2 regions of the Achromobacter sp. KK8 genome follow, and region 2 is predicted to be linked to the other one. Evidence: riboswitches for the same ligand, from Rfam matches in the RefSeq annotation. Region 2 holds a riboswitch; the other holds the start of a gene.
The links. Region 2 has a riboswitch for glycine ahead of gcvT (glycine cleavage system aminomethyltransferase GcvT). Riboswitches for the same ligand answer to the same signal wherever they lie in the genome.
Positions count from the first base shown of each region.

Region 1: another riboswitch for glycine. It lies ahead of ACVN9Z_RS26305 (D-amino acid dehydrogenase); the one in region 2 lies ahead of gcvT (glycine cleavage system aminomethyltransferase GcvT).

Region 1 covers NZ_CM135178.1:5,710,621-5,715,503, forward strand. The annotation lists gene ACVN9Z_RS26290 (NAD/NADP octopine/nopaline dehydrogenase family protein) at 1-251, shown strand, start outside; gene ACVN9Z_RS26295 (3-hydroxybutyryl-CoA dehydrogenase) at 254-1,267, shown strand; gene blaELC (ELC family class C beta-lactamase) at 1,295-2,521, opposite strand; glycine riboswitch at 2,659-2,750, shown strand; glycine riboswitch at 2,752-2,838, shown strand; gene ACVN9Z_RS26305 (D-amino acid dehydrogenase) at 2,883-4,112, shown strand; gene ACVN9Z_RS26310 (sulfite exporter TauE/SafE family protein) at 4,164-4,883, opposite strand, start outside.
Region 2 covers NZ_CM135178.1:809,255-814,137, forward strand. The annotation lists gene gcvP (aminomethyl-transferring glycine dehydrogenase) at 1-365, opposite strand, end outside; gene gcvH (glycine cleavage system protein GcvH) at 458-835, opposite strand; gene gcvT (glycine cleavage system aminomethyltransferase GcvT) at 933-2,033, opposite strand; glycine riboswitch at 2,121-2,243, opposite strand; glycine riboswitch at 2,277-2,369, opposite strand; gene ACVN9Z_RS03750 (ZIP family metal transporter) at 2,439-3,332, opposite strand; gene ACVN9Z_RS03755 (superoxide dismutase) at 3,360-3,974, opposite strand; gene ACVN9Z_RS03760 (BaiN/RdsA family NAD(P)/FAD-dependent oxidoreductase) at 4,183-4,883, opposite strand, start outside.

The DNA of each region.
Region 1 (4,883 bases), 1.5 Mb from region 2:
GCGACTGGCGCGAAACCATCGACCTGGGCACGCACCGCTACATGCTGGAAGACACGCGCCTGGGCCTGTCGTTCCTGGTGTCGACCGGCCGCTGGGCCGGCGTGCCCACGCCGGTGGCGCAGGGCCTGTTGAGCGTGGCCTCGGCCGTGACCGGCCGCGACCTGTACGCCGAAGGCCGCACGCTGGAGGCGCTGGGGCTGGACGCCCTGTCGCGCGCCGACATGGTCGCGCTGCTCGCGCAAGGATGCTGACCATGGAACGGACCTTGTGCGTGGTCGGCGCCGGCCGCATGGGCATGGGCATCGCCCTGTCATACATCCATGCCGGACTGGACGTTACGCTGATCGACATCAAGCCGCGCGCGCGCGGCGAGCGCGCCGAAACCTTCGCCCGCGTGCTGGGCGGCCTGCGGCGCGAACTGGGCACGCTCGTGCGGTTGGGCCTGCTGGACGAGGCCCAGGCCGACACCGCGCTGGGCCGCGTGCGCCTGGTGGCGCGCGAGGACGCCCTGGCCGACCTGGCCCGCGCCCGCGTGGTGTTCGAGGCGGTGCCCGAGCAACTGGACATCAAGCGCGACACCTTCGACTGGCTCGGCGAGGCCTGCGCGCCGGACAGCGTCATCGCCTCCACCACCTCGACCTTCCTGGTCACCGAACTGGCCGACATGGTGCGCGCGCCCGGCCGCTTCCTGAACGCGCACTGGCTCAATCCCGCCTACCTGATCCCGCTGGTGGAGGTGAGCCCCGGCCCGCGGACCAGCGACGCGGCGTTGCAGGACCTGCTGGCGGTGCTGCGCCTGGCCGGCAAGACGCCGGTGCGGTGCGCGCCCGCCGCCGGCTACATCGTGCCGCGCATCCAGGCGCTGGCCATGAACGAGGCGGCCCGCATGGTCGAGGAAGGCGTGGCCAGCGCCGAGGACATCGACACCGCCGTGCGGCTGGGCTTCGGCCTGCGCTTCTCGGTGCTGGGCCTGCTGGAGTTCATCGACTGGGGCGGCGGCGACATCCTCTACTACGCCTCGCGCTACCTGTCCGGCGCGCTCGATGCGCGCTTCGCGGCCCCGGCCATCATCGAACGCAACATGGAACAGGGGCGCAACGGCCTGCGCGAAGGGCAAGGCTTCTACGACTATGGCGGCATGGATGTCGAAGCGTACAAGCTGCGGCGGCTGGGCGAGTTGTGCGCGCGGCTGGAGATCATGGGGTTGCTGCCGAGGTTCGATGGCGCCAGGGCGGCCGGCCAGGCGCCCCCTGCGGCCCGATCCTGAAGGCCGCCGCGCGCCGGGCGGCGGCATTCACGGCGCCAGCGCCTCGAGCACCCGCAGCGCCAACCGCACCCGCGCCTCGTTGGGATAGTTGCGGTTGGCCAGGATCACGATGCCGAGCTTGCGCGACGGCACGAACGCCACGTAGGCGCCAAAGCCGTTGGTGGCGCCGGTCTTGTTGACCCACACCGCCTGCTGCGGCGCCAGCGGCGGTTGCTGGGCCTTGACCGGCAGGGTCTCGAACGCGACCTGGGCGGAGTTGCCGCGCACCAGGTCGTCCACCGACACCGGGTAGCGATACTGTTCCCAGATCAGGTCCTGCGTCATCGCGCCCAACTGGTAATAGCCGGTGTGGGTCTCGGCGATGGCGCGCTGCAGCGTGGCGTCGACCGGCGCGGCGCCCAGGTTGATCTCGATGAAACGCAGCATGTCGCGGGCGCTGGACTTCACGCCGTAGGCCTCGTCGGCCAGCACGCCCGGGTTCAGGCGCACCGGCGCGTCCTGCTTGTCGTAGCCCTGGGCGTAGTCGGGCATCTTGCGCGGCGGCACTTCCAGCCAGGTGTCGCGCAGGCCCAGCTTGGGAAACAGCTGCTGCTCCATCGCCGCCACGTAGGACTCGCCCAGCGCGCGCGCCGCCACCACGCCCAGCATGCCGATGCTAGGGTTGGCATAGGTGCGCTTCGTGCCGGGCGCATACCGCGGGGTCCAGGCCTTGAGGTAGTCCATCAGTTGCGCCGTGTTCTGGACCGCGTCCGGCACCTGCAAGGGAAAGCCGCCGGCGGTGTGCGTGGCCAGGTTCACCAGCGTCAGCTTGGCGAATTCGCTGCCCTGCAGCTCGGGCACCCACTTGGCCGGACTGTCGGCCAGCGACAGGCGGCCCGTGGCCTGCGCGTAGGCGGCCAGCGTGACGGTGAAGGTCTTGCTGATCGAACCCAGTTCGAACAGGGTGTCGCTGGAAACGGCGCGGCGCGGCTGGCGCAAGGCGTCGCCATAGTTGAAGAAGCGCTGCTCGCCGTTGTGGCTGACGCCGATGGCCATGCCGTCGATGCCGTATTGGCGCATGACCTCGGCCACCGCGGCGTCGACGGCGGCGGTGGCGCGATCGGCCTTGGCGGGCGTGGATGCGGAGGCCGATGCCGTGGCTGCCTTGGCGGCGGGCGCTTGCGCAACGGCCGGGCTGGCCGAGGCGGTGCCGGCCAGGGCCAGCGCCAACGTCGTGGATAGCAGGGAAATACGGAACATTGCCGGAGCGCGCATGCGGGATCGTCCTTTCGTTTTCTGACCGGCGCGTGCCGCGCGGGTTGGCGCCCAGTGTAGAGCCTATCCGCCTCCTTCCTGGTATTAACCCTGAGTCCCGCTCGCGGCAGATTTTGGCTATTCTCACTGCGTCGATTCAAAACCCCGCAGAAGAGTCCCGTCCCCCGTGGCGGGCGCCGACGGAGCAACCGCCCCGGAAACTCTCAGGCAACAGGACTGCGCGGTCTAGACAATCTGGAGAGAGGCGCCTGGCGCCCACCGAAGGGGAACCCGCGCCCTCGCGCCCGGGTGAAGCTCTCAGGTACAGAGACAGATGGGGTGCCGCGATCATCGGATCGTGGCCACGCCATCTGGAGCCATCATGCCCCGCATCGCCATCATCGGCGCCGGTATCACCGGCGTCACGTCCGCCTACGCCTTGAGCAAACTGGGCTACGACGTCACCGTCTACGACCGTCAGCGCTATCCCGCCATGGAGACGTCCTACGCCAACGGCGGCCAGTTGTCCGCCAGCAATGCCGAAGTCTGGAACAGCGCCGCCACCATCCTGAAAGGCCTGCGCTGGCTCGGCCGCCACGACGCGCCGCTGCTGCTCAATCCGCGTCCGAGCTGGCACAAGTATTCATGGCTGGCCCAGTTCATGGGGCAGATCCGCAACTATCGCCAGAACACCATCGCCACCACGCGCATGGCGATCGAGGCGCGCCAGCACCTGTACGCCATGGCCGAGGAGGAAGGCATCGATTTCGACCTGGAGCGCCGCGGCATCCTGCACATCTACCACGATGCCGCCAGCTTCGAGACCGCGCGCCGCGCCAACGCGCTGCTGCGCGAAGGCGGGCTGGAGCGGCACGCGGTCACGCCGGAGGAAATCCGCGGCATCGAGCCGACGCTGCAAACGCCCTGCCACGGCGGCTTCTACACGCCGTCCGATGCCACCGGCGACATCCACAAGTTCACCAGCGGCCTGGCGCGGGCCTGCGCGCGCCGCGGCGTGCGCTTCGAACAGGATGCCGACATCCGCGCCATCAGCCGCGACGGCCTGCCCTACGTGCTGGACCTGGCGCGCGAGGACGGCACGCGGCGCGAACAGCACGAGACCGACGCCATCGTGGTCTGCGCCGGCGCCGCCAGCCGCCAGTTCGCGCGGCAATTGGGCGACAGGCTGAACATCTATCCGGTCAAGGGCTATTCGATCAGCGTGCACCTGGACGACGCCGCCAGCCAGGCCGCCGCGCCCAGCGTGAGCCTGCTGGACGAGGCCGCCAAGATCGTCACCAGCCGCCTGGGCGACCGTTTCCGCGTGGCCGGCACGGCCGAGTTCAACGGCTTCAACCTGGACATCCGCGCCGAACGCATCCAGCCGCTGGTGGACTGGACCCGCCGCCACTTTCCCGGCGTGCGCACGGCGCGCGTGGTGCCCTGGTGCGGGTTGCGGCCGATGATGCCCGACATGATGCCGCGCGTCGGCCCCGGCAAGCGGCCCGGCGTGTTCTACAACACCGGCCATGGGCACCTGGGCTGGACGCTGTCGGCGGCCACGGCGCAGATGCTGGCGGCGAGCGTGCGGGAAGGAGTGGGACTGTCGTGAAGCCATTGCGGCAGAGCACAGGCCGGGAGCGGGCCGGACGCGGATCGGCCCTCAATACCCCAGCAGCCGCGGCACCGAGGAGGCCAGCAGTGTCAGTCCCGAGCAGGTCAGCAGCCCCAGCACCAGGCGGCGGAACGCGACTTCCGATATGCCGATGTACAGGCGCGTGCCCAGCAGCGTGGGGATCAGCATGGCCGGCGCCACCACGGCGAACATGGGCGCCATGTCGCGCGTGACGATGCCCGTGGCCAGGTAGGTGGCCATGGTCACGGCCAGCATCGACAGATTGAAATTCTGGATCACGGCGCGCTGCGTGTCCTTGCCGAAACCGCGCAGCGTGCACCACAGCGTCGGCACGCTGCCGGCGAAGCCGCCGATGCCGCCCATCACGCCGCCCACCAGCCCGACCGCGCCGTCCCCCCAGCGATTGCCGCCGATGCGCGGCAGGCGCTGCGCCATCAGCATGACCGGACACCACAGCGCCAGCAGCGCGCCCAGCACCGCCTTGAACCAGTCCATGTCCAGGTGCGGCAGGATCAGGACGCCCAGCGGAATACCCGCCAGGCCACCGAGCAGGAAGGGCCACAGCAAGGGCCAGTTGAAGCCGCGCCGCACCGAGAATACCGCCAGCAGCTGGCCGGTGAGCGCGCCGAACACGGCCAGCGCCGCCGCCAGCCGCGGATCCAGCACCCAGGCCCAGAACGACATGGCCACCATGCCGAAGGCAAAGCCCGACAGGCCCTGCACGAATCCCGCCACGGCCGCCCCGAG
Region 2 (4,883 bases):
TCCAGGCGGCCCTGCGAGATCTCGGGCTGGTACGGCGTGTAGGCCGTGTACCAGGCGGGATTCTCGAGAATGTTGCGCAACACCACGTTGGGCGTCTGCGTGCCGTAGTAACCCTGGCCGATGTAGTTGCGAAAGACCTTGTTGCGGCCGGCGATCTGCTTCAACTCGGCCAGCACGTCGGCTTCGCTGCGCGACGGCGGCAGCGCCAGCGGCGCCTGGCTGCGGATCTTGGGTGGCACGACTTCTTCGATCAGGGCGTCCAGGCTGGGGCTGCCGATGGCGGCAAGCATGGCGGCCTGGTCGGCGTCGGAGGGGCCGATGTGGCGGGGGATGAAGTCGGTGTGGGTGTCTAGGGCGCGCGACATGGGGGGATCTCGAGATGGCGGTGTCGTCGGGAAGGACGGACGGTGATGCATGGACGGGCGGCGGCGCCAGCGCCGCGCCCGCCCTGGCCGGCTTAGCCGTTGGCCACGGCTTCGTAGCCGGCGGCGTCCAGCAGCTTGTCGGCATCGGCGGCGTTGACCGGCTTGATCTTGAAGATCCAGGCGGTGAAGGCCGATTCGTTGATCAGGTTGGGGTTGCTTTCCAGCTCGTCGTTGAACGCGACGATTTCGCCGGCCACGGGCGCGTAGATGTCGGAGGCGGCCTTGACCGACTCGACCACGCCGGCGGTCTCGCCCGCGTTCAGCTTGGCGCCGACCTTGACGTCGCCGACGAAGACCAGGTCACCCAGCTGGTCCTGGGCGGTATCGGTGATGCCGACGACGAACACGTCGCCTTCGGCTTTGACCCATTCATGGGACTCGGTGTACTTGCGATCGGTGGGCAGACTCATGGGAACTCCTGGGGGATTCGGATAAGGAAATGGTGTTGCGCGCCTCGCGCCGGCGGCCGCGCCCCGCAGGGCCGGCCACCGGCGTGAAGCTTCGAGTTTACGAGTGTTCGACGGCTTTGCCGTTACGGACAAACGGCAGCTTGCAGACCAGGGCGGGCACCCACTTGCCGCGGATGTCGACCTCGACCGTGTCGCCCGCGACCACGCCTTGCGGCAGGCGGGCAAAGCCGATCGAAACGCCCAGCGTCGGCGACATGGTGCCGCTGGTGAGTTCGCCCACGCCGTGCGCGGTGCGCACCGCCATGTGGGCGCGCATCACGCCGCGTTCCTGCAGCTTCAGGCCGACGAAGGCGGCGGGCGTGGCGAACTGCTCCAGCGCGTCGCGGCCGATGAAGCGGCGCTCGGGGTTCTTCAGGGACACCGTCCAGGTCAGCGCGGCTTCGCCGGGCTGGGTCAGTTCGTCCATGTCCTGGCCATACAGGTTCATGCCGGCTTCCAGGCGCAGCGTGTCGCGCGCGCCCAGGCCCGCCGGGCGCACGCCCTGGGCCGCCAGGTCGCGCCACAGTTGCACCGCCTCGGCGGCGGGCAGCACGATTTCAAAGCCGTCTTCGCCGGTGTAGCCGGTGCGCGCCACCAGCGTGTCGTCACCGACGCGCGCGGCCACGAACGAGGTCAGCGGCTCGCTGGCAGCCTGCCAGGCCGGGCGCGCGGCCCAGACCTTGGCGCGGGCGTTGGGGCCCTGCACGGCGATCATGGCCAGGTCGCGGCGCGGCGTGATGGTGACGTCGAACTTGCCGGCCTGCTTGACGCGCTGCATCCAGGCCATGTCCTTGTCGGCGGTGCCGGCGTTGACCACCACGCGCCATTCGTCGAGCGCGAAGAAGTACACGATCAGGTCGTCGATGACGCCGCCCTGCGGGTTCAGCATGCAGGTGTAGAGCGCCTTGCCCGGTACGGTCAGCTTGGCGACGTCGTTGGCCACCAGGCGTTGCAGGAAGGCGTAGGCGTCGGGGCCGGTGACGTCGGCGTTGAGCATGTGCGAAACGTCGAACATGCCGGCGTCCTGGCGCACCGCGTGGTGCTCTTCCAGTTGCGAGCCGTAGGCCAGGGGCATATCCCAGCCGCCGAAATCGACCATGCGGGCGCCGGAGGCGATATGTTCTTCGGCCAGCGGGGTGCGTTTGAGGGTTGCGGACATGCGCGGGTACTCCGGAGCGGCAGCGGTGCCAGGGTTACGGAATGCCGCTGGCGGACAGACGGAAAACGCCCGCGCAACGGCTGAATCTTCCGCCCCTCTGTCCTTTTGCCTGAGAGTTGCCCCGCGTGGCGGGTTTGCACCTTCGGCGCCTGGGCTGCTCGCTATGTCCCTGATTGGGCAGCGGCGCCAGGTCTCTCCAGAGTGCTGCTTTGCCGAGTCCGCGCGGTGAAAACCGGGACAGGGCAAGCATGCGCGGTATGGGATACCTGAGCGATTCCGGGCGAATTGCGCCTTCGGCGGCAGCCGCGAACGGCCGCTCTCTCCCGCAACATGCGTGACAGCGCCGAAAGCATACCGCGAAACGCGGTTCCGTTGTTGATCCGCGATCGCCGCCCGGGCGCCGCTTCAGCCCAGCGCCGTGTCCAGCAGCATCATCAGCACGAAGCCCAGCATCAGCCCGCAGGTGGCGTAGACCTCGTGCCCCTTGCGGTGCGATTCGGGGATGATTTCGTGGCTGATCACGAACAACATGGCGCCGGCGGCAAAGCCCAAGCCCCACGGCAGCAGCGCCGCCGACCAGCCCACCACGGCCGCGCCCAGCACCGCGCCCACCGGCTCGACCAGGCCCGACAGCATGCCCAGCGCCACCGCGAACGCGCGCTTGTAGCCCGCGGCGATCAACGCCACGGCCACCACCAGGCCCTCGGGGATGTCCTGGATGGCGATGCCGGTGGCCAGCGCCGTGCCGCGCACCGGATCGTTGCCGGCATAACCGACGCCGATGGCCAGGCCTTCGGGCAGGTTGTGCAGGGTGATGGCGAAGACGAACAGCCAGGTTCGGCGCAGCCGGTGGGCCTCGATGCCTTCGCGACCCTTGATGAAATGCTCATGGGGCAGCAACCGGTCCATCAGCAACAGCGCCGCCGCCCCCAGCAGGATGGCGGCGCCCACCGTCAGGCCGGCGCCCCACGGCCCCGCGCCCTGCGCCTCGGCCGCCGCGATGCCCGGCGCCACCAGCGAGAAGGCGCTGGCGGCCAGCATCACGCCGGCGCCGAAGCCGAACATGCTGTCCTGCATCTTCTGCGGGATGGTGCGCGCGAACAGGATCGGCAGCGTGCCCGCCGCGGTGGCGCCCGCGGCGACCATGCCGCCCAGCAGGGCGTCGGCCACGTGCGGCGCGTGGTCGTTGAAATAGACCCACATCTGGTGCAGGCCCAGGCAGGCGACCAGCACCGCCAGCGTCCAGACACTGACGCTGGTGGCCGCGGGCCGGATGCGATGACGGCTGAAGGTATTCATGGACCGCTGCCCCCGCGCAATGCCGGCTCAGCCCACGGCGGCGGCGTAGCGGCGCGCCACCTCGGGCCAATCGATCACATTGTAGAAGGCGCCGATGTATTCCGGGCGGCGGTTCTGGTACTTGAGATAGTAGGCGTGTTCCCACACGTCCAGGCCCAGGATCGGCGTGTTGCCCTGCATCAGCGGGCTGTCCTGGTTGGCGCTGCTTTCCACCGCCAGCTTGCCGGCGGGCGTCACGCTGAGCCAGGCCCAGCCGCTGCCGAAGCGCGTCAGCGCCGCCTTGGTGAAGGCTTCGCGGAAGGCGGCGTGTCCGCCCAGTTCGGTGTCGATGGCGCGGGCCAGCGCGCCGTCGGGCTCGCCCCCGCCCCGTGGCGACATGACCGACCAGAACAGGCTGTGGTTGGCGTGGCCGCCGCCGTTGTTGCGCACCGCGCCACGGACGGCTTCGGGAAGTTGGTCGATGCGCGCCACCAGGGCCTCGACCGGCTCGTCGGTGGCGATGCCGGCGCCTTCGAGCGCGGCGTTCAGGTTGTTGACGTAGGTCTGGTGGTGCTTGCTGTGATGGATTTCCATCGTCAGCGCGTCGATGTGCGGTTCGAGCGCGTCATAGGCGTAAGGCAGGGGCGGCAAGGTATAGGCCAAGGCGGTCTCCATCAGGCGGCGCCACCGGATGCGGCACAGCTGAATTTGTGAAATACAAATGATAGGTATTTTTATTTGATATCACAACGACAACGTTGCAATGCCCGTCATGCAGTCAGGCTATGGGCCGGACAGGCCTTGGCGGGCAGCACGAAGCGTGCCCGCGCCCGACGGACGGGAAAAGCGTTGGATCAAGCGCCAGGAACGCCTAGAGCGCCTTGCCGCAGGCCACGCCCGAGGCCCAGGCCCACTGGAAGTTGTAGCCGCCCAGCCAGCCGGTGACGTCCACGGTCTCGCCGATGAAGTACAGGCCGGGGGTGGTGCGGGCCTGCATCGATTTCTGGTCCAGGCCGCGCGTATCGACGCCGCCGCGCATGACCTCGGCCTTCTTGTAGCCGGCGGTGCCGCTGGGCACCAGCGTCCATTGGTGGATGTCCTGCGCCAGGGCGCGCAGGGTCTTGTCGGGCGCGTCGGCCAGGCGCAAGGCCGCCAGGCCCGGCTTGCCGCCCTGCTCGGCCAGCTGCAGCCAGCGGTCGGCCAGGCGCTTGGGCCACAGGCCGGCCAGCACCGTATGCAATTGCTGCCGGTTGCCGGACTTGGCCGCCAGCAGTTCGGCCGCCAGGTCGCGCCCCGGCGCCAGGTCGATGACGATGGGCTCGCCCGGTTTCCAGAAGCTGGAGATCTGCAGGATGGCCGGACCCGACAACCCGCGATGGGTGAACAGCAGGTCTTCCAGGAATTCCCCCCGGGCCTTGCCCTGCCCCGTCGCCAGGCTGACCTCCAGCGCCACGCCGGACAGCTCCGCCAGCGGCTGCCAGTGCGCCGCGTCGAAGGTCAGCGGCACCAGCGCCGGCCGCGGCTCGACCACCTTCAGGCCGAACTGGCGCGCCAGCTTCAGGCCGAAGTCGG